4 regions of the Rhizobium sp. WW_1 genome follow, and region 4 is predicted to be linked to each of the others. Evidence: predicted binding sites of a transcription regulator. Region 4 holds the regulator's gene; each other region holds the start of a gene.
The links. Region 4 encodes PhoB, which activates phosphate uptake and scavenging genes when phosphate is short. Its sites were predicted from a motif close to TGTCATNNANCTGTCAT; they were not measured.
Positions count from the first base shown of each region.

Region 1: the regulator PhoB is predicted to act here: its motif matches at 5,105-5,121, upstream of BJ928_RS19980 (DapH/DapD/GlmU-related protein).
Region 2: the regulator PhoB is predicted to act here: its motif matches at 3,709-3,725, upstream of phnF (phosphonate metabolism transcriptional regulator PhnF).
Region 3: the regulator PhoB is predicted to act here: its motif matches at 4,690-4,706, upstream of phnC (phosphonate ABC transporter ATP-binding protein).

Region 1 is NZ_RAIN01000006.1:395,126-402,418, reverse strand. Features, by position in the region: gene BJ928_RS20000 (GNAT family N-acetyltransferase) at 13-549, shown strand; gene ligA (NAD-dependent DNA ligase LigA) at 597-2,747, opposite strand; gene BJ928_RS19990 (CDP-diacylglycerol diphosphatase) at 3,095-3,835, shown strand; gene BJ928_RS19985 (GFA family protein) at 3,937-4,362, opposite strand; gene BJ928_RS19980 (DapH/DapD/GlmU-related protein) at 4,434-5,066, opposite strand; gene recN (DNA repair protein RecN) at 5,213-6,886, opposite strand; gene BJ928_RS19970 (outer membrane protein assembly factor BamD) at 6,899-7,293, opposite strand, start outside.
Region 2 is NZ_RAIN01000020.1:57,426-64,718, reverse strand. Features, by position in the region: gene BJ928_RS33110 (ABC transporter permease) at 1-784, opposite strand, end outside; gene BJ928_RS33105 (ABC transporter permease) at 784-1,632, opposite strand; gene BJ928_RS33100 (ANTAR domain-containing protein) at 1,632-2,213, opposite strand; gene BJ928_RS33095 (transporter substrate-binding protein) at 2,210-3,346, opposite strand; gene phnF (phosphonate metabolism transcriptional regulator PhnF) at 3,781-4,551, shown strand; gene phnC (phosphonate ABC transporter ATP-binding protein) at 4,625-5,422, shown strand; gene phnD (phosphonate ABC transporter substrate-binding protein) at 5,472-6,410, shown strand; gene phnE (phosphonate ABC transporter, permease protein PhnE) at 6,446-7,293, shown strand, end outside.
Region 3 is NZ_RAIN01000001.1:1,480,090-1,487,382, forward strand. Features, by position in the region: gene BJ928_RS07190 (carbon-phosphorus lyase complex subunit PhnI) at 1-959, shown strand, start outside; gene BJ928_RS07195 (alpha-D-ribose 1-methylphosphonate 5-phosphate C-P-lyase PhnJ) at 956-1,867, shown strand; gene phnK (phosphonate C-P lyase system protein PhnK) at 1,864-2,640, shown strand; gene phnL (phosphonate C-P lyase system protein PhnL) at 2,650-3,357, shown strand; gene BJ928_RS07210 (DapH/DapD/GlmU-related protein) at 3,354-3,971, shown strand; gene BJ928_RS07215 (pyridoxamine 5'-phosphate oxidase family protein) at 4,065-4,619, shown strand; gene phnC (phosphonate ABC transporter ATP-binding protein) at 4,842-5,696, shown strand; gene phnD (phosphonate ABC transporter substrate-binding protein) at 5,789-6,700, shown strand; gene phnE (phosphonate ABC transporter, permease protein PhnE) at 6,767-7,293, shown strand, end outside.
Region 4 is NZ_RAIN01000001.1:1,026,994-1,034,286, forward strand. Features, by position in the region: gene apaG (Co2+/Mg2+ efflux protein ApaG) at 1-286, shown strand, start outside; gene BJ928_RS04855 (Hsp33 family molecular chaperone) at 306-1,295, opposite strand; gene argF (ornithine carbamoyltransferase) at 1,344-2,261, opposite strand; gene BJ928_RS04865 (aspartate aminotransferase family protein) at 2,335-3,534, opposite strand; gene BJ928_RS04875 (GcrA family cell cycle regulator) at 3,960-4,490, shown strand; gene phoB (phosphate regulon transcriptional regulator PhoB) at 4,577-5,260, opposite strand; gene phoU (phosphate signaling complex protein PhoU) at 5,292-6,005, opposite strand; gene pstB (phosphate ABC transporter ATP-binding protein PstB) at 6,057-6,872, opposite strand; gene pstA (phosphate ABC transporter permease PstA) at 6,887-7,293, opposite strand, start outside.

The DNA of each region.
Region 1 (7,293 bases), on a different contig from region 4:
AAAGGAGAGCCCATGAATTCCGAAGAGCAAGAACCAGACGAGCGACGACGCAAACGTGTCGGCCCGATCGAGATTCGAGCAACGCGTCCCTCGGATGCCGAAGGGATTGCCGCGATCGCCAACCTGCCCGGCTTCCGCGCCGGCACGCTGCGGCTGCCCTTTCAGAGCATAGAGGAAACGCAGCGCTGGCTGGATAAGCATGACCCCAGCGCTACCAGGCTCGTTGCCGTACTTGACGGGCAGATCGTCGGCAATGCCGGCATGCAGCGCCTTGCCGGTCGGCGGATTCACAGCGGCAACATCGGCATGGGCGTGCACGACGATTTCACCGGCTGTGGCATCGGCTCCGCCCTTATGGCCGCTCTTGTCGATACCGCCGACAACTGGCTAGCGATCAAGCGGCTGGAGCTGACCGTCTATGCCGACAATGCGCCGGCGATCGGGCTCTACGAGAAATTCGGGTTCGAAACCGAAGGATGTTTGCGCGCCTTCGGTTTTCGCAATGGCGAATATGTGGATGCGCTGACGATGGCGCGGCTGAGATTCTGAGCCATAAAGAAGCAAGAGGCGGCGGATTGCAGTTCCGCCGCCTGCCATCAACCAATCAAATCCAGCCACTCGTCCTCGGTCATGACCTGGACATTGAACTCGCGTGCCTTGTCGAGCTTCGAGCCTGCGCCCGGCCCCGCCACGACGATGTCGGTCTTCTTCGACACGGAGCCGGAAACCTTGGCGCCGAGGCTCTCGGCCTTCGCCTTGGCCTCGTCACGAGTGAACTTTTCCAGCGAGCCGGTGAAGACGACCGTCTTGCCGGCGACGGGGCTGCCCGAGGTCACCGGCTGCTCGGCCTCCTGAGGCTGCACCTCCTTGAGGAGCTGCGCGATCACGTCTGTATTGCGTGGCTCCTTATAGAATTCGACGATGGCCCGCGCCACCACCTCGCCGATGCCTTCGATATTGTTGAGGTCATTCCAGGCATCTCCGGCAAGCGGTGCCGCCTCCTTCATGCCGGCTTCAAAGGCGGCGTAGGTACCGTAGGAGCGTGCAAGCAGCTTGGCTGTCGTCTCGCCCACATGGCGGATGCCGAGCGCGAAGATGAAGCGATGCAGTGCAATCTGCCGCCGCTCGTTGATAGCGGCATAGAGCTTGCCAACGCTGACCTTGCCGAAGCCATCGATGTTCTCCAGCTTCGCAAGGGAGCCCTGCTGGCGCTTTTCCAAGGTGAAGATATCAGGCGCGGTCCTGATCTGCAGCGCCGGGTCATCGCTCTCAAAGAAGAAATCGATCTGCTTCGAGCCCAGCCCCTCGATGTCATAGGCATTGCGCGAGACAAAATGCTTGAGATGTTCGGTCGCCTGCGCCCGGCAGATGAAGCCGCCCGTGCAGCGCGTGACGGCATCGACCTTGCCGGTCTTCTCGTTGATATCGCGCACCGCATGGCTGCCACAGACCGGGCACACCTTCGGAAACTCGTAAGGCGCGCTCGACGGCTCGCGCTTCTCCATGACGATATCGACGATCTGCGGGATGACGTCGCCTGCCCGCTGCACGATCACCATGTCGCCGACACGGATATCGCGGCCGTCGCGGATCGGCTCGCCCTTGTTGCCGATGCCCTTGATGTAGTCGGCATTGTGCAGCGTCGCATTGGTCACGACGACGCCGCCGACCGTGATCGGCTCGAGCCGCGCGACCGGCGTCAGCGCCCCCGTGCGGCCGACCTGGATATCGATGCCAACCAGATGCGTGAAGGCCTGCTCCGCCGGGAATTTATGCGCCGTCGCCCAGCGCGGCGAGCGCGAGCGGAAGCCAAGACGAGCTTGTAATTCCAGGCTGTCGACCTTGTAGACGACACCATCGATATCATAATCGAGATCCGGCCGCTGCAGCCCGATTTCCTCGTAATGGCCGAGAATATCGGCCACCGAATTCAGTCGTGCCATCAGCGGATTGACCGGAAAGCCCCAGGATTTGAAGACCTGCACCATGCCGTATTGCGTATCAGCCGGCATGTCCGACATTTCGCCCCAGGCATAAGCGAAAAATTTCAGTTTGCGGCTTGCCGTCACTTTCGCGTCGAGCTGTCGCAGCGAGCCCGCTGCGGTGTTGCGCGGATTGACATAGGTCTGCTTGCCCTCGGCTTCCATCTGCGCGTTGAGCGCCAGGAAGTCGCTCTTGGCCATATAGACCTCGCCGCGCACCTCGACGACGTCAGGGGCGCCTGCCGGCAGGGTTTGGGGGATTTCCTTGATGGTTCTGATATTGGCGGTGACATTTTCGCCGGTCGTGCCGTCGCCGCGCGTTGCGGCGCTCACCAAGCGGCCATTCTCGTAGCGGATCGACATGGAAAGGCCGTCGATCTTCGGCTCGGCGGTAAAGGCGATCGAGTTATCCGGAAGGCGGCCGAGGAAGCGATAGACGCTGGCGACGAAATCCTCGACGTCTTCCTGCGAGAAGGTATTGTCGAGCGACAGCATCGGTCTTGCGTGAACGACAGGCGCGAAGGTTTCGGACGGTGCCGCGCCAACTCGCCGCGATGGGCTGTCGGCGCGAATCAAAGCCGGGAACCGGGCCTCGATGGCATCGTTGCGCCGCTTCAGCGCATCGTAGTCCGCATCCGAAATCTCCGGCGCGTCCTTGCCGTGATAAAGCGCGTCGTTGCGCGCGATCTCAGCGGCCAGATAGGCAAGCGCTGCGGCCGCTTCCTCTTCGCTCAGATCTTCGACGGGCTTCTGTTCGGTGCTCATGAATCTACACTCCCCGATTTCGGAGATGTTTTAGAGCACTTCCGCGAAAAGTGCGAAGCGGTTTTCCATTGGGAGCATTCAAAAAACAAAAGCAAAATCCGGAATTCGATTGCAGACGAACATGGCGGCGGCGCTCACGACAACTTTATGCCACGAGCGATCATCCTTGGTGTTAGAACCTGGCAAGAAGACCGGAAACGCAGCATCCGGACGGTCGCGATGGAAATCCCCATCCAGTTCGCAAGCCGCCGCAATTTCGCGTCTATTGCAAGGGATTTAAGATAGGCTATCAAGAGAGCCAGGTCTCCGGAAATGATTGGGTCGTCAGAAGAAACTCGAAATCACGCATGAAGCATCGTCTTGCCGTTCTCTCTATTTCACTCGTTATTGCAGTCGTGATCATGAGTTCATTCGCCAGCCGCTCCGCTCTGGGGCTGGTCGTTGGCGCATGCGAGCTCAACTCCAATCTGACGGGATCGCCGTATCCATGCCTGAAAATAGTCCAGGCGCAGGACCCTTTGTCGTCCTATGCCGTCCTTCGTGAGCCGGCCGACAAGGAGCGCACCATTCTTGCGCCGCTGGCCAACGTGCCAGGGATCGAAGACCCGCGCCTTCTGGCTGCCGGAGCGCCAAACTATTTTGATGCGGCGTGGAGAGAGCTATCCGCGATCGGCCTGCACCGATGGAAGGCCGCGCCCGAGGATTTCGCGCTGGCCATAAACGCCGCAAGCTGGCGCACGCAGGACCGGCTCCATATCCATATGGGATGCGAGACACCTCGCTTTCACGCCCTATTGAAGGCCCATGCCGCAGAAATCCAAAGCGGCCGGTTCACAAACCTGAAGACCAAAGCCGGTTGGTGGGCAACGCTCGACGCCGCAAACGACCTCTCGGATCTAAATCCGCTGAAGCTCGTAGCGGATGGCGTCGACGGCGCTCGTTCAAATATGGAAAACGTGGTGGTTGGCGTCTTCGGCTCAAAGTTGCCGGACGGACGGCATGGCTTCTACATTCTGGCGCGAATAAACGAAGCCCACAAATCCCGCGGCTCCGCAGAGGATATGATTGATCCCAAGTGCGAGCTCTGAACCCTTTCCGCTTTTCTTTGAATCGCGAAGGCGCTCCATCCTTTTGCTTTTACTCAACCTTAGATTGATAACCTCAAGATCGCGCCCAGCAAGGCATCGTCTCAAGTCTTCGGTTCGAACCGCAATATCCCGGCAACCCTGGGCCCGGAGCCGGAATCCGAAGGGTGGTTAACACCATCCATAACCTGAATCTCGGGAAAACCGAAAGGGCTAATGCCCTCGATGCAGGCGACGTTGACCCCAAACAGGCTCGGATTCGAGCGGCGTTGATGATGGGTATAGATGCCGCAGGTCTTGCAGAAATAGTGCTTCGCCGTCCGGGTATTGAATTGATAAAGCGTCAGATTGCCTTCGCCTTCGACAAATTCGATATCCGAGAGTTGCGCCGAGACCACAACGGCGCCCCGCATCCGGCAATAGGAGCACGAACAGCGGCGGATCGTATTGAACTCGTCCGCCAGCCGGACCCGGAACCTGACTGAACCGCAGTGACACGCCGCGTTATACTGTTGTCTTTCGTCGCTCATTGCCGACCTGCCTCATCCTTCTCCACAAAATAACCGGGCCAAATGCCAATCGCAAAGCTGCAGGAAGCTGATCAGGACCAGCGCTCGCAAAAGGCGTCGATATCGCTCGACTGAAAATCGGCGAGCCGCTCCATGATGGTCTCGAATGGCCAATCCCACCAGGCGATTGACACAAGCTTCCCGGCGACGGCGCGGGTGAACCGCTCGCGAATGAACTTGGCAGGCACACCACCGACAACAGTATAGGGTTCGACGTCCTTGGTGACGACTGCGCCGGCTGCGAGCACGGCACCATCGCCGATCTTCACGCCCGGCAAGACAATGACCCCGTGGCCGATCCAAACGTCATTGCCAACGATCGCACGATCCGCCTTCCGCTCGTCGAAGAAGGCGTGGTCGCGCACGGCTTCGGCCGAATAATATTCCGGGCAATAGGTGAAGCGGTGCATGGACGGGCGATCCATCGGGTGATTGGGGGCACCGATCCTGACCTCCGCTGCAATGGCGCAAAACTTCCCGATCACGGCATCGCCGACGATGCAGCGCTGCCCCAGATAGGAGAAATCCCCGAGTTGGACGCCATGTAAGGACGTGTCCGCCAGGATCTCGCAGCATCTGCCGATGCTTGAATCTCTGATATTCGCCGTCGCGTGGATAACGGTTTCCGCGATTTTCGGCCGATTTGGTTGCGTAGTCGAGTGCATGGACAGTCTCCGGATTCCGGCCTGCCTAACCGGGGACGATGAAGGGTATATGACGAGGGACCATCAAAAAGCTGGGAGAGAAGCCGGTGATGAAATCCTGCGGTCCACATCCCCACCGTCCGCTTTCCGACGGTTAAAGGAGGCGATCAGCCGTTGCCGGCGAGCAACCGTTTGGCGGCAGCCCTCGCCTCTTCGGTCACCGAAGCGCCGGCAAGCATGCGAGCGATTTCCTCGGTGCGATCCTTCGGCTCCATCGTCGCAACACGCGTGGAAATTTTTTCCGAGCCGTCCGCCACAGGCCCCTTGGAGATCAGGAGATGGGTGGCGGCGCGCGCGGCGACTTGTGGTGCGTGCGTGACGGATAGCACCTGCACCCGATCGGACAGGCGCTTCAGCCGCTGGCCAATCGCATCCGCCACGGCACCGCCGACACCTGTGTCGATTTCGTCGAAGACGAGGGTCGGCGCCGAGCCGCGATCGGCAAGCGCCACCTTCAACGCCAGCAGGAAACGTGACAGCTCGCCGCCAGAAGCGACCTTGGTGATCGGTCCTGGACGCGTGCCCGGATTGGTCTGCACATGGAATTCGACCACGTCGATGCCATCGGCGGTCCCGGCTTCAGGATCGCTGGTGATCTCCACCATGAAACGCGCCCGCTCGAGCTTCAGGGCCGGCAGCTCGGCCATTACGGCGCCAGCAAGGGCCTCGCCGGCATGACGGCGCTTTTCCGACAGGCTGCGCGCGGCAGCATCGTAATCCGCCTTGGCGGCGGCAAGCTCTCCACCAAGCCGCGCCAGCCGCTCTTCACCGGCATCGACATCGGCAAGATCCGAGATCATACGCTGCGCCAGTGCCGGCAGCTCCGTGACCGGCACGGAATATTTGCGCGAAGCGGCCCGCAGCCCAAACAGCCGCTCCTCGACCCGTTCCAGCTCCCTTGGGTCATATTCCGTCTTACGCAGCGCCGTCTCGACTTCCATCTGCGCATTGGAAAGCTGGTCAAGAGCCGCATCGAGCAGCGCGACGGTATCTTCCAAAAGGCCTGGTGCTTCGTGGCTCTTGCGCTCGAGACGACGCACCAGCGAGGCGATATGCGGCACGGGCGATGCGTTGCCGTTCAAGAATTCCGAAGCTTCGGCAATGTCGCCGGCAATGCGCTCGGCCTTCATCATCCGCGAGCGCTTTTCAGCCAGCTCATCCTCTTCGCCATCTTGCGGCGAGAGCTTTTCCAGCTCCTCGACGGACGCACGCAGATAGTCCGCCTCGCGGGCGGCTCGCTCTACCTGCTCTCTGTGCTTCTTCAGGGTACGATCGGTATCGCGCCAGATCTTGTGAAGCCTGCCGACCTCCTGCGCCTCATCCGCAAGGCCGGCAAATGCATCGAGAAGAATGCGATGCGCGTCCGTATCGACAAGTGCACGATCGTCATGCTGGCCATGAATCTCGACAAGAAGCTGCCCGATCTGACGCATGAGCTGAACGCTGAGCGCCTGATCGTTGACGAAGGCCTTGGTCCGGCCATCGGCCGACTGGACGCGTCGGAAAATCAGGTCGCCGTCGTCATCGATGTCATTTTCGCGCAGGAGCTTGCGAGCCGGATGCTGCGTGCCGACATCGAAAACCGCAGTCACCTGACCGCGGTCCTCGCCATGACGCACAAGCCCGCCATCGCCGCGCCCGCCAAGGGCCAGCGACAGACTGTCAAGCAGGATGGATTTGCCCGCACCCGTTTCGCCGGTCAACACCGAAAGCCCGGACTCGAAGGCAAGATCCAGCCGCTCGATCAGAACGATATCGCGGATCGAAAGCTGGATCAGCATCTGCGCTCAATCTCACGTCCCAAGAAGAAGTTTCTTGCCCGCCCTGGAAATCCACGAACCGGAGTTTTCGCTCGGCTCTACGCCACCCTTCTGCAGCAGCTGATAGGAATCCTTATACCAGCGGCTGTCCGGATAGTTGTGACCAAGAACGGCGGCTGCCGTCTGCGCCTCGGGCACGATACCCATTGCATAGTAGGCTTCGACGAGTCGCGCCAGGGCTTCTTCGATCTGGTTCGTCGTCGGATACTGTTCCACGACCACGCGGAAGCGGGAGATCGCAGCAAGGTAGTCCTTGCGTTCCAGATAGTAGCGGCCGATCTGCATTTCCTTGCCGGCGAGCTGGTCGCGGGCGAAGCGGATCTTTTCCTGCGCGTCGCTGACATACTGCGACTTCGGATAGGTGTTGA
Region 2 (7,293 bases), on a different contig from region 4:
CCAGTTGCCCGATGCCGGGCCAGCCGTAGACTGCTTCCACCACAACGACGCCGCCCATGAACTGGCCGATGTCGATGCCGATCATGGCGATGATGGGCAGGATGGCGTTCGGCAGCGCATGGCGCAGGATGATGCGCCGCCCGGACAGGCCCTTGGCGCGCGCCGTGCGGATGAAATCCTGGTTCAGCACGTCGATCATGGCGGAGCGGACCATGCGGGCATACCAGCCGGCGCCGAGAAGGCCGAGCGTGGCGGCCGGCAGCACAATGTTGGAGAAGCTGCCGTAGCCGCTCATCGGAAACCAGCCGAGCGTCGCCGCCAAGAGATAGAGCAGCAGCAAGGCAACGACGAATTGCGGTGCCGACACGCCAACGAAGGCTGATGCCATGACAAGTCGATCGGTCGGGCCGCCGCGATCGAGCGCTGCGATAATGCCGAGCGTGAGGCCGAGCAGGACTTCGACGAATATACCTGCAGCCATCAAGGTAATTGTTGCCGGCAGCCGCGCCAGGATCAAGGTCATCACTTGCGTCTTCTGCGCATAGGAGCGTCCGAGATCACCATGCAGCAGGCCGTTCAGATAATACAGGAACTGTGTCAGCAGCGGCTGGTCGAGCCCGAGTTCGCGGCGGATGTTCTCCACCGTCTGCGGTGTGGCGCTGCGGCCGGCAATCATGCGGGCGGGATCTGCGGGCAAGGCATAGAGCAGGATGAAGGTGATGGCCGCGACGCCGAGGAGGATGAGCGCCGATTGAACGAGACGCCTTGCAAAAACGTTCAGCATCAGCCTCTGCCTCTCTGGGTCGGATCGAGAATGTCGCGCAGGGCATCACCGACGAGGTTAAAGGCAAGCGCGGTCAGTAGAATGACGGCGCCGGGGATGAAGACGAGCCAGGGAGCTGCCTGGAAATAGCTCTGGCTTTCGAAAATGATATTGCCCCAGGACGGCTGTGGCGGCTGGACGCCAACCCCGAGAAAGGAAAGCGTCGCCTCGAGCAGAACCGTGGTTGCGATGCCGAGCGTTCCCCAGACGATGGCCGTCGGCAACAGATGCGGCAGAATATGAAGGACGACGATGCGGGCATGACCGGCGCCGAGTGCCCGTTCGGCCATGATGAAATCCCGCTCCACCAGTGCGCGGGTTTCGGTATAGACGATACGCGCCACCTGCACCCAGTTCACCAGCGCAATGACCATGGCAACGATCCAGAGGCTCGGTTTCAGGATTGCGGCGAGCACGATGGCAAGCAGTAGCGCCGGGAACGCCATCATGAGATCGGTAAAGCGCATCAATAGGCTGCCGGCCCAGCCGCGCAGATAGCCGGCCATGACGCCGACGAAGAGGCCGATGGCGACGGCAACGCCGTTGGCGACGAGGCCGATCACCAGCGATGTTCTTGCGCCGAACAGCAGCCGTGACAGCAGGTCCCGTCCCAGTGTGTCCGTGCCGAGCAGGAACTGGCCTCCCGGCGGCATGGGCGCGCCTTCGAGAGTGAGGCCATCGAACATCTGGTTGTCAGGGTCGAAGGGCGCAAGCCAAGGTGCGGCAATGGCCATGGCCACGACGGCGACGACGATGATGAGGCCGAACAACCCAGCGGGTTGCCGGCATAATTCCTTCAATACCCGCATCAGCCGACCTCGGACAATGTTTCGGAGCCGACCAGAAAGAAGGCGGCAATTTGCTCAACCGGAAGACGCCGGCGCATGGCGCAGTTTCGCAGAATGGCATAGGCGCATTCGTCGTCGATCTGACGTTCCGCTTTTAGCTTCTCGATCGCCGAAAAGACGACGGGCCTGAGCTTCAGCCGTTCCTCCAGGCGCGCGATGTGACCGGCCGTCCTGATCCGTTCCTCATGAATCGACACCGCCAGCACGAGCGCGGGAAAGACGGCGGATGCCAAAACCGGTTTGGGAATGATTGCGCCCGCGCCCTGGCGCAGAGCCCATGCGATGCGGCCGGGTGCTTCGGAACCGAGAACGGCAACGACGGGACGCAGCGGCTTGTCGTCGCTCCACGGAATCAGTTCGTCCCATCCGCGGTCGACGTCGACGATGACAAGATCCGGCAGTTCACCGACGGATATCGGCGTCCACTGGCGGGTTGCCCGCATGCCGAGAACGATGAGCTGGCGGTTCAGTCTCTCGGTATTGCTGTCGTCTTCCGCAAGGATCGTGACGCGCCATCCGGCGAAATTGGGAGTGCCCTTCATGACTGCACCACGCGGAGATGCCGAACCGGCTTCTGCCTGCTCGTGATCAAATAGGGGTCAGCCGGGATGGCGGGCTCCGATGCGATGAGATCGAACCCCAGTTCCGGATTGATACGGCCGAGATAGAAGGGCAGGGCGGCATGGTTGGTTGTCGGATCGACGATCAGATTGCCGAGAACCGACGGCCAGGCGCGCGAGACGATCTCCTGCCTGACCATCATCGGATCGTCGCTGCCGCATGTCTCGATCGCGGCAATGCAAAGGGCGACCGCCGTATAGGAGCTGGCAAACATGGTGGAGACCTTGCCGGTCTCTGGCCGCCATGCTTTCAGGCGGGATTTGAAGGCGAGGTTCTCGCTGGTGTCCAGCCCGTCGAAATAGGAGAGCGCGGAAAGCTGACCGACGGCGCCGCCGGCAATATCCTGTAATTCGCACTCCGTCAGATCGCAGCTGGCAACGGGGCAGTTTTCCGGAAGGAAGGCCGGATCGCTCTTGGCAAGCTCGCCTATTGCCGCAAGGAATGCGTAGCTCGATGGACCGATAAGATTGTTGAGAATGAAGCTTGGCCTCTTCTCCGCGATGTCGGCGATGATGCGCTCGACCGATGTCTCCTCGAGCGGCAAATAGCGCTCCCCTAGGATAGTGCCGCCGGCATTGACGATCAGTTCGCGGGCAAGCCGGTTCATCTCCCAGCCCCAGACATAGTTGGCGCCGACGAGATAGGGCCTGGAACCATGGCGTGGGATCAGATGTTCGAATAACGGGATCAGATGCTGATTTGGACAGGCGCCGATGTAGATGACGTTTTCGTTGGCTTCGAAGCCTTCGTAGGGGCACATGTACCAGAGCAGGCCATCGTGTTTTTCGACAAGAGGAATGACTTCCTTGCGCGCGGCGGAGGTGATGGTGCCGACGATATGGCGGCAGCCGCTGTCGCGCATAAGGCTTCGGGCGCCTTCGAGATAGGCCGCAAGGTCCGCATGCGGGTTGAAGAAGACCAGCTCCGCCTTGTCGCCGCCATTTTGACGGTAGTCGTGCAGAGCGAATTCGGCGCCCAGGCGGGCCTCGCGTCCCAGCGAGCCGTATGGCCCGGTGGTCGAATAGAGAATGCCGATCTTCATGACGTCTTGCATCAACACCCCAAAACAAAAAATCCCACAACGCGGATCCCGGAAGCCGGGGCGTTGTGGGGCGCTATTGCCCTTCGACAAACGAAGTCATGTAAACAAGCAGAGCAGCTGACCTGCTCATATCTTGAGCGTGATTAAAATACGGTCAATTTAGGTTTGTCAAGTCGGAAGCCACGCTGTCGGGATGGGCTGTACAAGCCATGTCGACGGTGTGCCGAGCCCCGCGATGCAGGTCTTGAGCGCTGGCTTCTCATTCGTCAAAGATAGCGGCAGGCGGCTCGCGCCGCACGAACTCTGCGAGATCATAGAAGCTGTTGCGCACTCGGTTCGATATCTGTCGCGACATGACAAAATATTCTCGCAGCCGTCATGCGACTGTCACCTGATGCGCATACTCATTCGAATGGCTTTAATCAACATTCGAATGAGTTCGGTCTTTGAGTAGAAACCCTGCAATTGGATGGGAAGATCTGGCCGAAAGGCTGCGCGGTGATATCGAAGCCGGCGTCTACCCGGTCGGGAGCCTGCTTCCCAGCGAGCCTAACCTGATGGAACGTCTGGGCGGAGGACGTCATAGCGTCCGCCGCGCATTATCGGAGCTGTCGGCCCACGGGCTCATTCGCACCGAGCGCGGCAAAGGCAGCTTTGTCCAGCGCGCCGATGTCATTGACTACAAGATCTCGCTTCGGACCCGCGTGTCCCGCAACATTGGCGAGCAGGGACGCGCCTCGACCGACCAGCCCGTCAGCGAAGAAGTCGTTGCCGCGTCGACCACGGTGGCGCAGGCCTTGAACATCGAGGAGGGGGCCGCGGTTTATCGGATCGTGCGTTACGGTTTTGCCGACGATATTCCGATCAGCATCTCCACCGCCTATCACCCTGTTGACCGCTTTCCCGACATAGACAAGGCGCGACGTAGTCTGCGCCGGCTTTCCGAGATTTACGCCACGTACGGCGTGCATGACTATTTCCGACTGAAGACAGTCATTTCGACGCGTATGCCGCTAGCCGAAGTCACGCGCGTCTTACGCCTGCCGCCACAACAGCCGGTGCTGGTCACTCACAAGATCGATGCGGATACGAAAGGGGTTCCAATCGCTTATTCCGAGGTCGTTTGGGCCGGCGACCGGGTGCAATTCACCATCGACAACACGCTGGAGATCAACGATATGACGGCCGGAAACGCAGCTGACAGGCATTCGAAATGAGCGGACCCATGTCAGGTAATCCTGCTTTTCACCGTGTCACCGCTGCAATTTCGAAGGCGTGGAAGACACGCTGATGGCCGATCTGGTGATTAGGGGCCTCTGCAAGAATTTTGGCGACAAGCGCGCGGTCGACAGCGTTGATCTTAGCGTTCCGCAAGGACAGATGATTGGCGTCATCGGTCGCTCCGGCGCCGGCAAGTCGACGCTTCTGAGGATGATTAACCGACTGACCGAGCCGACCATCGGCGATGTCCTTTTCGGCAACCGCAATATCTCGACGTTGAAAGGTGCCGCACTTCGCGAGTGGCGAGCCGAATGCGGCATGATCTTTCAGCAATTCAATCTCGTGGGACGGCTGGATGTGCTGACCAATGTGCTGCTTGGCAGGGCAAGCCAGCGCGGGGTACTGCCACTCCTTTTCAAGCATTTCGGCGTGCGCGAAAGAGTGCTTGCCGTGCAGGCGCTGGATCGCCTGGACATTGCCCATGCCTGGAACCAGCGTGCGGACAGTCTTTCCGGCGGCCAGCAGCAGCGTGTTGCTATCGCCCGCACATTGCTGCAGGAGCCGAAACTCGTTCTCGCGGACGAGCCGATCGCCTCGCTCGATCCCAAGAGCGCGGCGATCGTCATGGACGCGCTGAAATCAATCAATCGCGAGGACGGGATCACCGTCCTTTGCAATCTGCATACGATCGACACGGCGCGTAGATATTGCGACCGCGTGATCGGTATGGCGAACGGTAGGATCGTCTTCGATGGTCCGGCCGCAGCCCTCGACCGCGCCGCATTGCGCCTGATCTACGCAGGCGGCGAGGAGCATGACGTCAGCGAAGCGGTGACATCCGTCGACATTGAAGCCGCGTCCGGCTGACGCTCCATTTTTGAAAACATCGCTGTTCATCGACACAGGAGTTACTGTAATGATTTCGCGCGCCCTACGCATCGCCGCGGCAGGACTTATCGGCCTGGCCGGACTGGCTTCTGCCGCATTTGCAGCCGATCCCAGCTGGAAGGCGGACGTTCCGGAAATCCGCATCGGCATTCTCGGTTCGGAAAATTCTGGTGGCGGACTGGCCGAATATAACGGCTTCAAGTCCCTGCTTGAGAAGACCTTCAACGTTCCGGTCAAACTCTATCCTTCTTCCGACTATGCCGGCATCATGAATGCCATGGCCGCGGGCCAGGTGGATATCTCGCTGCTCGGCGCTTCGAGTTATGCCGGCCTCTGGCTGGACTGCAAATGCGTCGAGCCGATGGCTGTTTCCATCGAAAAGGACGGTACGCCCGGCTATTACTCGGTGCTCTACGTCAAGGCGGATTCGCCCTATCAGAAGCTCGCGGATCTCAAGGGAAAATCGTTGGCCTTCGGCGACCCGAACTCGACCTCCGGCTATCTGATCCCGAATTTCGACCTCAAGGACCAAGGCTACGATCCCGCCAGCTTCTTCGGCTCGACGGGCTTCAGCGGCGGCCACGAGCAGAGCGTCATCGCCGTGCTCAAGGGCCAGTATGACGCAGGCGTCGGCTGGAGCTCGCAGCAGGGAGACATTGCCCAAGGCTTTACCACGGGCGTATTCCACAGCATGGTCGGCAAGGGCCTGCTCGACATGAAACAGATCCGTATTCTCTGGCAGTCCGGCCTGATCCCGAACAGCCCTTGGACGGTTCGTTCCGCGCTGCCGGAAGCCTTCCGCAAGGACTTCACCGATTTCCTGATGGCGCTGCCGAAGGAGCATCACGATATCTACGTCGCAGTCCAGGAGGGTGACGGCCTCGGTTACAAGCGTGTCGGTCGCGATTTCTTCGAAGGCATCGTCAAGATGCGCGAAGCGCAGATGCAGGCTCGTCGTAAATCGTAAGTCTGCAGGGCGCTGTTTCGATGGTTATGATTGAGATGCAAACAGCCCGCAACGGCGCCAACGGTCTCGATGCGGTCACCCGCATCGAGGCTGAATATCGTGCGCTCCTTTCGCGCCGGCGCCTGTATGGCGGTCTCGGCTGGGCGCTACTGTTATTGATGGTGCTGCTGGCAGGCCACGAGACCGAATTCTCTCTGGCGAGGCTTCTGGCGGGTATGCCGCACATCGGGGATTATGTTCAGCGGACCTTGCCCGATCTGACGGTTGCCAGATTGCTTGACGACAGCGAGACCAAGGGCTCCTTCGCCTATTGGTTTTACCGGGCGGGCGACTATGCGCGGCTGCTTCTGGATACGGCGGCGATAGCGCTGATCGGCACCGCGCTCGGCGCGGGCGCGGCCTTTCTGCTTTGCTTCGGCGCAGCGCGAAATCTTGCGCCGTTGCCAATCTTTCATTTGACCCGCCGGTTTCTCGACCTGTGCCGCAGCGTACCGGACATCGTCTTCGCGCTCTGCTTCGTCTGGGCTTATGGTGTCGGGCCGCTTGCCGGCATTCTTGCGATCGCCGTCCACACGACAGGCTCGCTCGGCAAGCTGTTTTCCGAGGCAAACGAGGCGGTCGATCCACGCCCGCTGGAGGGATTGGAAGCCGCGGGCGCGAACTGGCTCTGGAAGGTGCGTTTCGCTGTGCTGCCGCAGGTGCTGCCGACGCTGCTCTCCTACACGGTGATGCGCCTGGAGATCAACATACGCTCCGCCTCCATTATCGGACTGGTAGGGGCGGGCGGTATCGGCCAGGAACTCTATTACGTCGTCAGCTTCAATTACTATCAGGAACTGAGCGCCATGGTGATCATGATCGTCGGCGTCGTCTTCGTCGCGGA
Region 3 (7,293 bases), 450 kb from region 4:
AAGCCTCGCTCTATGATCGCACCCTGGCGGCCCTTGCCGTTCGCCAGGCGCGCGGCGACATGATCGAAGCGATCTTCCTCCTCAGAGCCTACCGCACGACGCTGCCGCGCTTCGGCTATTCGCAGCCGCTTGACACATCGGCGATGAAGATCGAGCGCCGCATCTCCGCAACCTACAAGGATCTGCCGGGCGGCCAGCTTCTCGGCCCGACCTTCGACTACACGCATCGTCTGCTCGACCCGAGCCTGCTCACCGACGAGGCCGTCGACGAGCCGATGCAGCGTCCCGCCGAGGACGGCCGCATCATGCGCGTTTCGGAAATCCTCGGTCAGGAAGGCCTGATCGAGGGCGACGGCACGCTGCCCGTCGATCATGAGATCGGCGACCTGACGCGCGAACCGCTGGAATTTCCGATGACCCGCGATCTGCGTCTGCAGGCGCTCGCCCGTGGCGACGAAGGCTTCCTCCTCGCACTTGGCTATTCGACCCAGCGCGGCTACGGCCGCACCCACCCCTTCACCGGCGAAATCCGTATCGGCGAAGTGGAGGTGGAATTCGACGTGCCGGAACTCGGCTTCGCCGTCTCGCTCGGTCGCATCCAGGTGACCGAGTGCCAGATGGTCAACCAGTTCATGGGCTCGGCCAAGGCGCCGCCGCAGTTTACCCGCGGCTACGGACTGGTCTTCGGCCAGAGCGAGCGCAAGGCCATGGCCATGTCGCTGGTCGACCGCGCGCTGCGCGCCGAGGAACTCGGCGAAGACATTGTCGCGCCGGCCCAGGACGAGGAATTCGTCATCTCCCACTCCGACAACGTGCAGGCGACCGGCTTCGTCGAACATCTGAAGCTGCCGCACTATGTCGACTTCCAGGCCGAACTCGACCTGGTGCGGCGCATGCGCCGCGATTTCGAGGCCGCTCGCGAGCGCGGCATGGACCCCATGACGGAGGCAGCCGAATGACCGAACTCGCCACCTACAACTTCGCCTATCTCGACGAGCAGACCAAGCGGATGATCCGCCGCGCCATTCTGAAGGCGATCTCCATTCCCGGCTATCAGGTGCCTTTCGCCTCCCGCGAAATGCCCATGCCTTACGGCTGGGGCACCGGCGGCGTGCAGCTGACGGCCGCGATTATCGGCCCGCAGGACGTGCTGAAGGTCATCGACCAGGGCGCCGACGACACCACCAATGCCGTCTCGATCCGCGCCTTCTTCCAGAAGGTCGCCAATGTCGCCGTCACCACCCGCACGGAAGAGGCGACGATCATCCAGACGCGCCACCGCATTCCGGAAACCAAGCTTGGCCCCAATCAAGTGCTCGTCTACCAGGTGCCGATCCCGGAACCCCTACGCTTCCTGGAACCGCGCGAGACGGAGACGCGCAAGATGCATGCGCTCGAGGAATATGGCCTCATGCATGTGAAGCTCTACGAGGATATCGCCCGCAACGGCCGCATTGCCACGACCTATGCCTATCCGGTGAAGGTCGCCGGCCGTTACGTGATGGACCCCTCGCCGACGCCGAAGTTCGACAATCCGAAAATGCACCTTTCGGACGCGCTGCAGCTGTTCGGCGCCGGCCGTGAAAAGCGCATCTATGCCGTGCCGCCTTACACCGAAGTCGTCAGCCTCGATTTCGAGGACCATCCCTTCGAAGTGCAGCGCTTCGACAAACCCTGCGCGCTTTGCGGCGCCGAGCAGGTCTATCTCGACGAGGTGATCCTCGACGACAAGGGCGGCCGCATGTTCGTCTGCTCCGACACTGATTTCTGCGAAGACCGCCGTGCCCATGGCCATGCCGGCCACATGCTGGCGTCAAATGGGCTCGCATCCGATGGACTGCGTGGTGGCAAGGAGGCTGCCGAATGAGTGACTCACCCCTTCTGAAGGTCAAGGACATCTCGAAATTCTACGGTAGTCGCATCGGCTGCCGCGACGTGTCCTTCGAGCTCTGGCCCGGCGAGGTCCTCGCCATCGTCGGCGAATCCGGTTCCGGCAAGACGACGCTCCTCAACTGCATCTCGACACGGCTGCTGCCGACGACGGGCAGCGTCGAATACCATATGCGCGACGAGACCTATCGCGACCTGTTCCGCATGAACGAGGCGGAACGCCGCTTCCTGATGCGCACCGACTGGGGCTTCGTGCATCAGAACCCGGCCGACGGCCTGCGCATGACGGTTTCGGCCGGCGCCAATGTCGGCGAGCGGCTGATGGCGATCGGCAACCGCCACTACGGCAACATCCGCAACACGGCCATCGATTGGCTGGAGCGCGTCGAGATCGATGCCGACCGCATCGACGACCAGCCGCGCGCCTTCTCCGGCGGCATGCGCCAGCGCCTGCAGATCGCCCGCAACCTGGTGACCGGCCCCCGCCTCGTCTTCATGGACGAACCGACCGGCGGTCTCGACGTCTCCGTGCAGGCGCGCCTGCTCGACCTCGTTCGTGGCCTCGTCAACGATCTCGGCCTGTCGGCCATTATCGTCACGCACGACCTCGCCGTCGCCCGGCTCCTGTCGCATCGCATGATGGTGATGAAGGACGGATACGTCATCGAGCACGGCCTGACCGATCGCGTACTCGACGATCCGCGCGAACCCTATACGCAACTGCTGGTCTCTTCGATCCTGCAGGTCTGAGGAAAAAACATGGCAACCCCACTCGTCGTTTCCGAAGTCTTCAAAAGCTTCACCATGCATCTGCGCGACGGCATTCGCCTGCCCGTCGTCGCCGACGTCTCCTTCTCCGTCGCCTCGGGCGAATGCGTCGTACTCGGCGGCCCGTCGGGCATCGGCAAGAGCTCACTGCTCAAGATGATCTACGGCAATTACGCCGTCGACAGCGGTCAGATCCTCGTTTCCCACAAGGGCAGGATCGTCGATCTCGCGACCGCCGACCCGCGCACGGTGCTCGACGTCCGTCGCCAGACGATGGGCTACGTCAGCCAGTTCCTGCGCACCGTGCCGCGCGTCGCCGCCCTCGATGTCGTTGCCGAGCCGCTGTTTGCCCGTGGCGTGTCCTTGGCGGATGCTCGCGACCGCGCAGCCAAATTGCTGGCCCAGTTGAACCTGCCGCAGGAACTCTGGCAGTTGCCGCCAGCCACCTTCTCGGGCGGCGAACAGCAGCGCGTCAACATCGCCCGCGGCTTCATCACCGACCATGCCATCCTGCTGCTCGACGAACCCACGGCATCGCTCGATGCCAGGAACCGGGCCGTCGTCGTCGACATGATCGAAGAAAAGAAGCGGGCAGGCGTCGCCCTTCTCGGCATCTTCCATGACGAAGAGGTGCGCGAGGCCGTCGGCAGCCGCATTCTCGACGTCTCGCAATTCTCGCCCCGGAAGGCAGCCGCATGAACCGCAAACTGGGCGAAACGCCCTTCATCAGCCCTTCGGCCAGCGTCAACAATTCGACGCTCGGCCGCTATACCGAAGTCTCCGACCGCTGCCGCATCGATGAAGTCGAAATCGGCGACTACTCCTATATCATGCAGGATGGTGCGGTCTGGTGCGCGACGATCGGCAAGTTCGTCAACATCGCCGCCGCGGTGCGCATCAATGCCACCAACCATCCGACATGGCGCGCCACGCTGCACCACTTCACCTATCGCGCCGCCGATTATTGGCCGGATGCCGATATGGAGACCGATTTCTTCACCTGGCGTCGCGACAACCGGGTCGTGATCGGCCACGATGTCTGGATCGGCCACGGCGCGACCGTGCTGCCCGGCGTTACGGTCGGCAATGGTGCCGTTATCGGCGCCGGCGCGGTCGTCTCCAAGAACGTGGCGCCCTATACGATCGTCGGCGGCGTGCCGGCCAAGCTCATCCGCGAGCGCTTCACGCCCGAAGTCGGCGCGCGCATGGACAAGCTCTCATGGTGGGATTGGAATCACGACCGCCTGCGCACCGCGCTCGCAGACTTTCGCGCGCTTTCGGCGGAAGAATTTCTGGATCGCTACGACGCCTGAGAACCGTTTCCGCCCAATTCAAGCTTGCAAGGCGTTGACGAGCGATCCAGCTTTCAGACGATCCTTGCAAGGGCGGGATCGGGAGGAGTTTCCATGGCAAAGCAGTTTTTCAGCATCGACGACCGGCTGCGCGATTTCATCGCGCGGCAGCACGTCTTCTTCACGGCATCGGCGACTGCGGATTCCCGTGTCAATATCTCGCCGCGCGAAACGCTGTGCCTGCGCATCATCTCCCCGAACACAGCCATCTATCTCGATCGCACCGGCAGCGGCAGCGAGACGGCAGCGCATATGCAGGCTGACGGCCGCCTGACCATCATGTTCTGCGCCGTCGAGGGTCCGCCGATGATCCTGCGCCTCTATGGCCGCGGCCGGATCATCCGTCGTTCCTCGTCCAAATATCGGCAATTGCTGCACGATCACTATGCGGGCGAAGAGCCGCTCGGGGCGCGGCAGATCGTGTGGCTGGACTTCGATCTCGTACAGACCTCCTGCGGTTTCGGCGTGCCGCTCTTCTCTTATGAAGGCGAGAGACCGAGCCTCGATCAATGGGCAAAGGCCAAGGGGCCTGAAGGGATTGAGGAATACTGGCGTGAGAAGAATAGCGTCAGCATGGACGGCCTGCCGACAGGCATGTTTGACGGCTAAATTCAAGGAAATCCTTCAGCCGGCTAATCTTGCAAAATCGGCCCGGATTGTAACAGCAGTTACACAAAACTGACATTGGAGCTTCATGAAGCGGGACTAATCGGTTGCCTTGTGGTTGGCGCCAGCCCCCTCGAAACTCCTTCGAGGCAAGGGCATGCGCCCATTCTTAGCACCGGTAGAGCTGAAGTTTTTGCAGCCCGGCAGCCGCGAAAGGGAAGCACTATGTTCGAACTCAGGAATGTCTCGCGCCGGTTTGGCAACAAGCTCGCTGTCGATTCCGTGACTTTGGACATACCGCAGGGACAGATGGTCGGCGTCATCGGCCGTTCCGGCGCCGGCAAGTCCACCCTGTTGCGCATGATCAATCGCCTGGCCGACCCGAGCTCCGGCTCGATCCATTTTTCCGGCGTCGAAGTGTCGAAGCTCACCGGTCGCGCGTTGCGCAGCTGGCAGCGCGATTGCGCCATGATCTTCCAGCAGTTCAACCTTGTTCCACGCCTCGACGTGCTCACCAACGTCATGCTCGGTCGTCTCAATCATCGCTCGACGGTCATGAGCCTACTGTCCGTCTTCACCCGCGAGGAGCGCATCCAGGCGATCGCTGCGCTCGAGCGCCTCGGTATCGAGCAGACGGCCCTGCAGATGGCCGGCACGCTTTCCGGCGGCCAGCAGCAGCGCGTTGCCATCTGCCGTGCCCTGATGCAGCAGCCGAAGATGATGCTCGCCGACGAGCCGATCGCCTCGCTCGATCCGCTGAACGCCAAGATCGTCATGGACGCGCTGCGGGATATCAACGAGCGCGAAGGCATCACCGTCATCACCAACCTGCACACGCTCGACACGGCCCGCAACTATTGCGAACGCATTGTCGGCATGGCAGCCGGCAAGGTTGTCTTCGACGGCAAGCCGGCCGATCTGACGGCCGCCGCCGTCAAGGAAATCTATGGCACCGACAAGGACGGTGCCGGCATCGACGAGAGCATGACGTCGACGTCGATCAACATTGCCGATCCGGCCGCACAGGCTGCGGCAACCGAATCTGCCGGCCCGCAACCGCTGGCGCTGGCCGGTCTCTGAGAGGGACGGCCGGGATCGAAGGCCCGCGTCAAGGGCGCATTTCTTCTAGACCGAAGGCATCCGGGGACACCGGTTAATCAGGAGACGAACCCATGTTGAAGAAAGCACTTTTTGCTGCTACGGCGCTCGTCGCGCTCGCAGTCGGCGCTGCTGCTAACGCTGCAGACCTCAAGGAATTCCGCGTCGGCATTCTCGGCGGCGAAAACGAAGCCGACCGTCTGCGCAACTATGCCTGCCTCGCCGACCACCTGAAGAAGGAATTCGGCTTCGAGAAGGTATCGCTCTTCCCGGCCGCCGACTATGACGGCGTTATCCAGGGCCTGCTCGGCGGCACGCTCGACTTCGCAGAACTCGGCGCTTCCGGCTACGCAGCCGTCGCCATCAAGGACCCGAAGGCCGTCACCCCGATCCTGACCACGCAGCAGACCGACGGTTCGACCGGCTACTACTCGATCGGCCTCGCTCTCAAGTCCTCCGGCATCAAGACGATCATGGACGCCAAGGGCAAGAAGCTCGGCTACGCCGATCCGGACTCCACGTCTGGCTACCTCGTTCCGCTGACGCAGATTCCGAAGACCACCGGCATGCCGAACGACAAGTTCTTCGGCTCGACCCAGTTCAACGGCGGCCATGAGAACAACCTCCTCGCCGCTTACGACGGCAAGGTCGACGTTGCTGTCGACGACTCCTCGGGCGTTGGCGATTTCAAGGACGGCTTCACCTCCGGTACCTTCCGCAAGGAAGTCGACAAGGGCGCCGTAGACCCGAACAAGCTCGTCGAAGTCTGGCGTTCGCCGCTGATCCCGAACGGCCCGCTCGTCGTTCGCAACGCGCTCGGCACCGAATGGCAGACCAAGCTCTCGGACTTCTTCATGAAGCTCCCGACGGCTGACGCCAAGTGCTTCAACGCTGTCGAAGGCGGCGACTTCAAGGGCTATGTCAAGGTTACCCCGGACTTCTACAACGCCGTTATCGACGTTCGTAAGGCTGCCATCGGCGGCTGATCCGCATCCCGATAACTGGGCGGCCGGCAACGGCCGCCCTTTTGCTGTTCACAAAGGCAGGATTTCATGACGATCGCCGATACGCACCCGAACATGCAGAGCGCGCCGCAGAGCGCCAAGGAGATCGGCGACGCCTGGAGCAAGATGGTGGCCAAGCGCCGTCTCTACACCGGCATCGGCCTCGTGATCCTGCTTGTCGCCTTCGTCAGCTCGGTGCGTTTCGCCGACGAAAGCAATGCCGGCCACTTCTTCGAGCGGCTGCCGCATCTCTTCGACTTCCTGAGCTGGCTCATCCCCAAGGACTGGAGCGACGTCTACCGGGCGCTCTTCGACCTGCCGAGCCCGAATGGCGCGAATGGCGCCGGCGGCGAAGAATTCAACTTCCCGCTCGGCCGCGTCTATGTATGGGGCGATTTCTACATCCCCGAATATTTCGAGCTGATGATCATCACGATCAACGTGGCGCTGGTTTCGACCATCATCGGCTTCGTCTTCGCAGTGCCCATGGCCTTTTTTGCCGCGCGCAACATGTCGCCTTCCAATCCGATCCGACTGGTGACGAAGCGCATCATGGAATTCCTGCGCGCCTTTCC
Region 4 (7,293 bases):
CATTTCCAACCACTCGAAGGACGCCGTGAAGCTGGTGACGCGCTACTGGCACATCACCGATATGAACGGCATGGTGGATGAAGTCACGGGTCCCGGCGTCGTCGGCGAGCAGCCGCACCTGAAACCCGGCGATACCTACGAGTATTCTTCCGGCTGTCCGCTGGACACGCCGTCAGGCATGATGTTCGGCCATTACCAGATGGAAACGGATGACGGGGAACTCTTCCATGTCAAGATCCCCGCCTTCTCTCTGGATACACCGAACCTTTTGCGTACGCTGAACTGAGCCAGCGCAACCGGCGGGATCAGGCCGCTTCTATTTCAGCCACTTCGAAGCGATAGGTCGTCGAGCAGAACTCGCAGGTCACGGCGATCTCGCCATTCTCCTGACTGGCCTCGATTTCCTCGGCCGTAAAGCCCTTCAACACGCCCTTCAGCTTGTCACGCGAGCAGGAACAGCGATCGTAGACGGCCTTCGGCTCATAGACGCGCACGCCGCGTTCATGGAAGAGGCGATAGAGAAGACGCTCGGTGCCGACCTGCGGGTCCGTCAGCTCATCGGCATCGATGGTTTCCACCAGGCTGCGCGCTTCCGCCCAGGCATCGTCCTCGACATGGTCGCGCGCGCCGGTATCGCCGTCGCCGCCGTGAATATCCGGATGGCGCATGCGTTCCGGCGCTTCGGGCAGGAACTGCGCAATCAGGCCGCCGGCGCGCCAGCGGTGACGCGGCTTGCCGTTCTCATCGCGGTCGAAGAGCTCTGCAGCCCCCAGACGCACACGCGTCGGGATCTGTTCCGATTGACGGAAATAGGTGCCGGCAATCTCCTCGAGAGAAGCGCCGTCGAGCGCGACGATGCCCTGGTAGGGCTGCGTGAAACGGCCCTGATCGATGGTGAAGGCAAGCACGCCCTTACCAAGCAGTTGCTCGGGCTCGGTCCGGCCTTCGGCGACCGCCTTTGCCAATGCCTCTTCATCGAAGCGGGCATAGGCGCGGACATTTTCCGGCGTCGAGAAATCGGCGACCAGAAGATCGACCGGACCGTCGCCCTTGGTCTGCACGGTGAACTTGCCCTCGAACTTCAGCGAGGTGCCGAGCAGGACAGTGAGGACGATGGCCTCGGCCAGAAGGCGCGCGACCGGCGTCGGATAGTCGTGCCGGGCGAGGATCGCATCCAGCAGCGGACCGAGCTGCACGGCGCGGCCGCGCACGTCCAGACCTTCCACCTGGAAGGGAACGACGTGATCGTCACCAGCGAAATCGAACTGACCCAGCGAGGCTGCATTTTCGGCCATTGCTTTACTCCTACTGCGCCCGCGCCCTCAAGACGCGGCTTCATATCCTCAGATCGCGCCCAGGCACCAAGCAAGAATCGACTTTTGCGCATGAAGGCGGTTTTCCGCCTCATCGAAGACAACGGATTGCGGACCGTCGATCACCTCGTCCGTCACTTCCTCTCCGCGATGGGCGGGCAGGCAATGCATGAACAACGCGTCTTTGCCGGCCTGTGCCATCAAAGCCTTGTTGACCTGATAGGGCTGGAAGACGTTGTGACCGCGTGCCCGGTGCTCCTGATTCATGGAAACCCAGGTATCGGTTACCACGCAATCGACGCCGGCGACCGCACGGTCTGCATCATGCGAGAGCATGATTTCGGCGCCCTCGTTGCGGGCCCAGTTCAGATAGTGATCCTTGGGCTCGGAACCAAGGGGTACGGCCATATTCATGCGATAGCCGAAGCGCGCCGCACCTTCGATCAGCGAATGCAGCACGTTGTTGCCATCGCCCGTCCAGGCAACGGTCTTGCCCTTGATCGGGCCGCGATGCTCTTCGAAGGTCATGATGTCGGCCATGATCTGGCAGGGATGGGTATCATCGGTCAACGCATTGATGACTGGAACGGTCGCATGTTCCGCCAGCTCCAGCAGGCGCGAATGGTCTGTCGTGCGGATCATGATGGCATCGACATAGCGCGACAGCACCTTCGCCGTGTCGCCGATCGTCTCGGCGCGGCCAAGCTGCATTTCGGTGCCGGAGAGGAACAGCGTCTCGCCGCCAAGCTGACGCATGCCGACATCGAAGGAGACGCGGGTTCGAGTGGATGGCTTCTCGAAGATCATCGCCAGCATCTTGCCGGCCAGCGGCTTGTCGGCCGTGCCGGCCTTCAGCGCGTTCTTTCGCACGATCGCGTCATCGATGATGTTGCGCAGATCGGCGGCCGGAACGGCAGAGAGGTCGAGAAAGTGTTTCGGAGAAGCCATGTCCTTACCTGTACTCCAGAAAAAACAATAACGCCCGCGTGGGGCAGGAACGCCCCGATTGCGGGCGTTGAGTTCAAGCCGATTTTTTGGTGCGGGCAATACGCGCACGTTCGGCCGCACGCTCGAGACGAGCGAGACCTTCGCGTGCCTCCTCAGCCGTCACGACCAGCGGCGGCAGCAGGCGGATGACGTTGTCGCCGGCCGGCACGCCAAGCAGATGCTCGGCGCGGATCGCCTGCAGCAGATCCGCCTGCGGAATGGCCGCCTTGATGCCGAGCATCAGGCCTTCGCCGCGTACGTCCTCGATGATATCGGGGAAGCGATCCTTGAGCGAGGCGAGCCCCTGGCGGAACACCAGCGCGATATCGCGCACATGCTGCAGGAAACCCTCTGCCAGCACGATGTCGAGGACGGCGTTGCCGACTGCCATAGCCAGCGGATTGCCGCCATAGGTCGATCCATGCGTGCCCGCCTTCATGCCCGAAGCGGCTTCCGCCGTCGCAAGGCAGGCACCGAGCGGGAAACCGCCACCGATACCCTTGGCGACCGCCATGATATCGGGCTTGATGCCAGCCCATTCATGGGCAAAGAGCTTGCCCGTGCGGCCGACGCCGCATTGGACTTCATCGAGGATCAGCAGCATGCCGTGCTCGTCGCAGATCTCACGCAGCCCGCGCAGGAATTCGTTGGTCGCCGGACGGATGCCGCCCTCGCCCTGCACCGGCTCGATCAGGATCGCGGCCGTCGCGTCGGTGATGGCAGCACGCACCGCATCGAGATCGCCGAACTGAACCTGATCGAAGCCCGGCGCCTTCGGGCCGAAGCCCTCGATATATTTCTCCTGACCGCCGGCGGCGATGGTCGCGATGGTGCGGCCGTGGAAGGCGCCTTCGAAGGTGATGATATGGAACTTTTCAGGATGCCCCTTGGCAAACTGATAGCGCCGCGCCGTCTTGATGGCGCATTCCAGCGCTTCCGCACCCGAGTTGGTGAAGAAGACCTTGTCGGCGAACGTCGCTTCCGTCAGCCGCTTCGACAGCTTCTCCTGGCCAGGCACCTCATAGAGGTTGGACAGATGCCAGACCTTGTCGGCCTGCGCCTTCAATTCGGCGACGAGATGGGGATGCGCATGGCCGAGCGAGTTGACAGCAACGCCGGCGGCGAAATCGAGGTAGCGCTCACCGCTTTCCGTGACCAGCCAGACGCCCTCGCCTCGCTCGAACCGCAGTGGAGCGCGCATGTAGGTGTCATAAAGCGGCGTGGTCTCGGCCATGGCCATATCTCCTCGATCACAACTTTAAGGACCGATCGCTTCGGCTTGATGAAACGGGTCCGAAAAAATCAAAAATGCCGCCTTGCGGCGGCCCGGGCACTATTGATGTTTTGCACCGCGATGTCAACAAAACTGGCGCTTTGGCAGGTGCGAGAAAGCGCTTGCGGGCAAAAGAGATGGGTTCGACGGCGGCTATTGCAGAAATGCCACGCCCGGACAGCAAGTTGGGGAAAACCTCGAAATCGATTCCTCAAGATTCCGCCGACTCTTGTCACGGAGTCAGCCTCACACTAGGTTAAAAAGCAATTGCTAGACTGCATGCGGCGGAACTAGTCACCACAATTTTAGAGCGTTTCGTGCCTCGTTCCCATCCGAGGCAATGGTGAGGGATTCTGCCATCGGAAACGCGACAGCGGAGACAGGGCATGAATTGGACAGACGAACGCGTCGAGAAGCTGAAGAAGCTATGGTCCGAAGGATTGAGCGCCAGCCAGATCGCTGCGCAGCTCGGTGGCGTGAGCCGTAATGCCGTCATCGGCAAGGTGCATCGCCTGAACCTTCCCGGCCGAGCGAAGGCGGGCGGCACGACAACCGCAGCGCGCACGCCGAAGCGCAGCGCTGCCGCACCTCGCCCCGCCAGTTTCGGCTCGCGCGTTGCAACCCGTACGGTCGTCACCCGCCAGCAGGGCGCAACCATGCTGAAGGAAGAGATCGAGGTCGATTCCGTCAACGAAATTCAGTATCGCCCGGCTGCAAATGTCGTCGTTCCGATCTCCCGTCGCCTCGGCCTGACGGAACTGACGGAGCGCACCTGCAAGTGGCCGGTCGGCGACCCGCTGAAGGATGATTTCCACTTCTGCGGCAACGACAGCCCGGATTCGTCGCCCTATTGCACCTATCACCAGCGCCTGGCCTACCAGCCGGTGCATGACCGCCGGCGCAACAACAACGGCTGAAATCCAACGCAAGACAAAGAGAAACGGGCCCCTCGAGGCCCGTTTTCTTTTTCCGCCGCTATGTCGATGCCTGAGCGGCTAACCGCTCAGGCTTCCATGGAATAGCCCGCGCCGCGAACGGTGCGGATGACATCCTGCATATTGGAGAAATTCAGCGCCTTGCGCAGGCGGCCGACATGGACGTCGACGGTGCGTTCGTCGACATAGATGTCGTGTCCCCATACGCCGTCGAGCAGCTGCGAGCGCGAGAAGACGCGGCCCGGCGAGGACATCAGGAATTCCAAAAGGCGGAATTCCGTCGGCCCCAGCCGCACTTCGCGGCTCTTGCGATGGACGCGATGCGTCTCGCGGTCCAGCTCGATATCGCCGCAACGCAGCACCGTGGAGAGAACCTCCGGACGGGCGCGCCGCAGCATCGCCTTGACGCGGGCCATCAGCTCCGGCGTCGAGAACGGCTTGACGACGTAATCGTCCGCGCCGGTCGAAAGCCCGCGCACGCGCTCGCTTTCCTCGCCGCGGGCCGTCAGCATGATGATCGGCAGGCGCTCCGTCTCCGGCCGCATACGCAGCCGGCGGCAGAGCTCGATGCCGGATACACCGGGGAGCATCCAGTCGAGGATCAGAAGATCCGGGATGCGCTCCTGGAGACGCAACTCGGCTTCATCGCCTCTGAGGATGGTGTCAACCTCGAAGCCCTCGGCCTCGAGGTTGTAGCGCAGCAGAACGCTGAGCGCTTCCTCGTCTTCTACAACAGCAACTCTTGGAACCATGCGCCTATGGTCTCCCTTCTTCGCTTCCAGATTATTCCGTCACCGCGCCGACGGTATTGGCGGTATCGTCCTTCGGGCGCTCGCCTTCGGGCTGAGCACCCGTCGCCATGTAATAGATCGTCTCGGCGATGTTGGTGGCATGGTCGCCGATGCGCTCGATGTTCTTGGCGCAGAAGAGAAGATGCGTGCAGGTGGTGATGTTGCGCGGATCTTCCATCATGTAGGTCAGCATCTCGCGGAAGAGCGAGGTGTACATCGCGTCGATTTCCTCGTCGCGTTCGCGGATCGACACAGCCTTGTCCGGCGAGCGGGTGGCGTAGACGTCCAGAACTTCCTTGAGCTGGCTCAGAGCCAGTTCGGAGAGGTGCTCGATGCCGCGGGCGAGACGGCGCGGAACGCCCGTGCCCTGCACCGCGATGACGCGCTTGGCTGTGTTCTTGCCGAGATCACCGACACGCTCCAGATCGGAGGCGATGCGGATCGAGCCCATGATTTCGCGAAGGTCGGCGGCCATCGGCTGACGGCGGGCGATGGTGACGATCGCCTTGTCGCCGACTTCGCGTTCGGCATGATCGAGGATGACGTCGTCGGAGATGACCTTCTGTGCAAGAGCGGTGTCACTGTTGACCAGTGCGCGTACGCTGTCGCTGACCATCTGCTCGGCCAAGCCGCCCATTTCCGCAATGCGGCGCGTCAGGAACTTCAGGTCTTCGTCGTAGGCAGAGAGAATGTGAGTGGAGACCATTTTTCTATCCTCAAGGTGAACTGTGTGAAATGTGCCGCGCGCCTGACATCATCAACCAAAACGGCCCATGATGTAATCCTGCGTGCGGAAATCGTCGGGATTGGTGAACATCTTATCGGTGTCGTTCTCCTCGACCAGATGGCCGAGGTGGAACATTGCGGTACGTTGCGAAACGCGGGCTGCCTGCTGCATGGAATGCGTCACGATGACGATGGTGAAGTTTTCCCGAAGCTCGTGGATGAGATCCTCGACCTTGGCGGTTGCGATTGGATCGAGCGCCGAGCACGGCTCGTCCATCAGGATGACTTCCGGGCTGACGGCAACGGCGCGGGCGATGCACAGGCGCTGCTGCTGGCCGCCCGACAGGCTCGTGCCGGCGTCGTGGAGCCGATCCTTCACCTCGCCCCATAGACCGGCTTTCTGCAGGCTGGTTTCGACGATATGCTCGAGATCGGCTTTCGAACGATGCAGGCCGTGGATGCGCGGGCCATAGGCGACATTCTCGTAGATCGACTTCGGAAACGGATTCGGCTTCTGAAAGACCATGCCGACGCGCGCGCGCAATTCCACCACGTCGATGCTGTTGTCGTAGACATCCTGGTCGTCGAGCGTGATCTTGCCGGTGACGCGGCAGGTCTCGATCGTATCGTTCATGCGGTTGAGGCAGCGCAGGAAAGTGGACTTGCCGCAGCCGGAGGGGCCGATCAGTGCCGTCACCGTATTGGCACGGATCTTCAGATTGACATCGAAGAGCGCACGCTTGTCGCCATAGAAAACCGAAACGTCCTGGCCGATCATCTTGTAGGGGATCGTCATCATCTTCCTGGTCAATGCTCTTTCGCTTGCGGCTTCCGTCATCATGTTCATTTTCCGGCCCTCCCCTACCAGCGCCGCTCGAAACGGCGGCGCAGCAAGATCGCGCCGATATTCATCGCGACAAGGAAAAAGAGCAGGACGATGATGGCACCGGACGTTCTCTCGACGAAGGCACGCTCGGCTTCGCTTGCCCACATATAGATCTGCACCGGCAGCGCCGTCGAAGGATCGAGGGGCGATGCCGGATAGTTGGCGACGAACGCGACCATGCCGATCAGGAGCAGCGGCGCGGTTTCGCCGAGGGCATGCGCCAGCCCGAGGATCGTGCCCGTCAGAATGCCGGGCATGGCAAGCGGCAGCACATGATGGAAGACCATCTGCATCCGCGAAGCGCCGAGACCGAGCGCCGCGCTGCGGATCGACGGCGGCACGGCGCGCAGCGCCGAACGCGTGGCGATGATGATCATCGGCA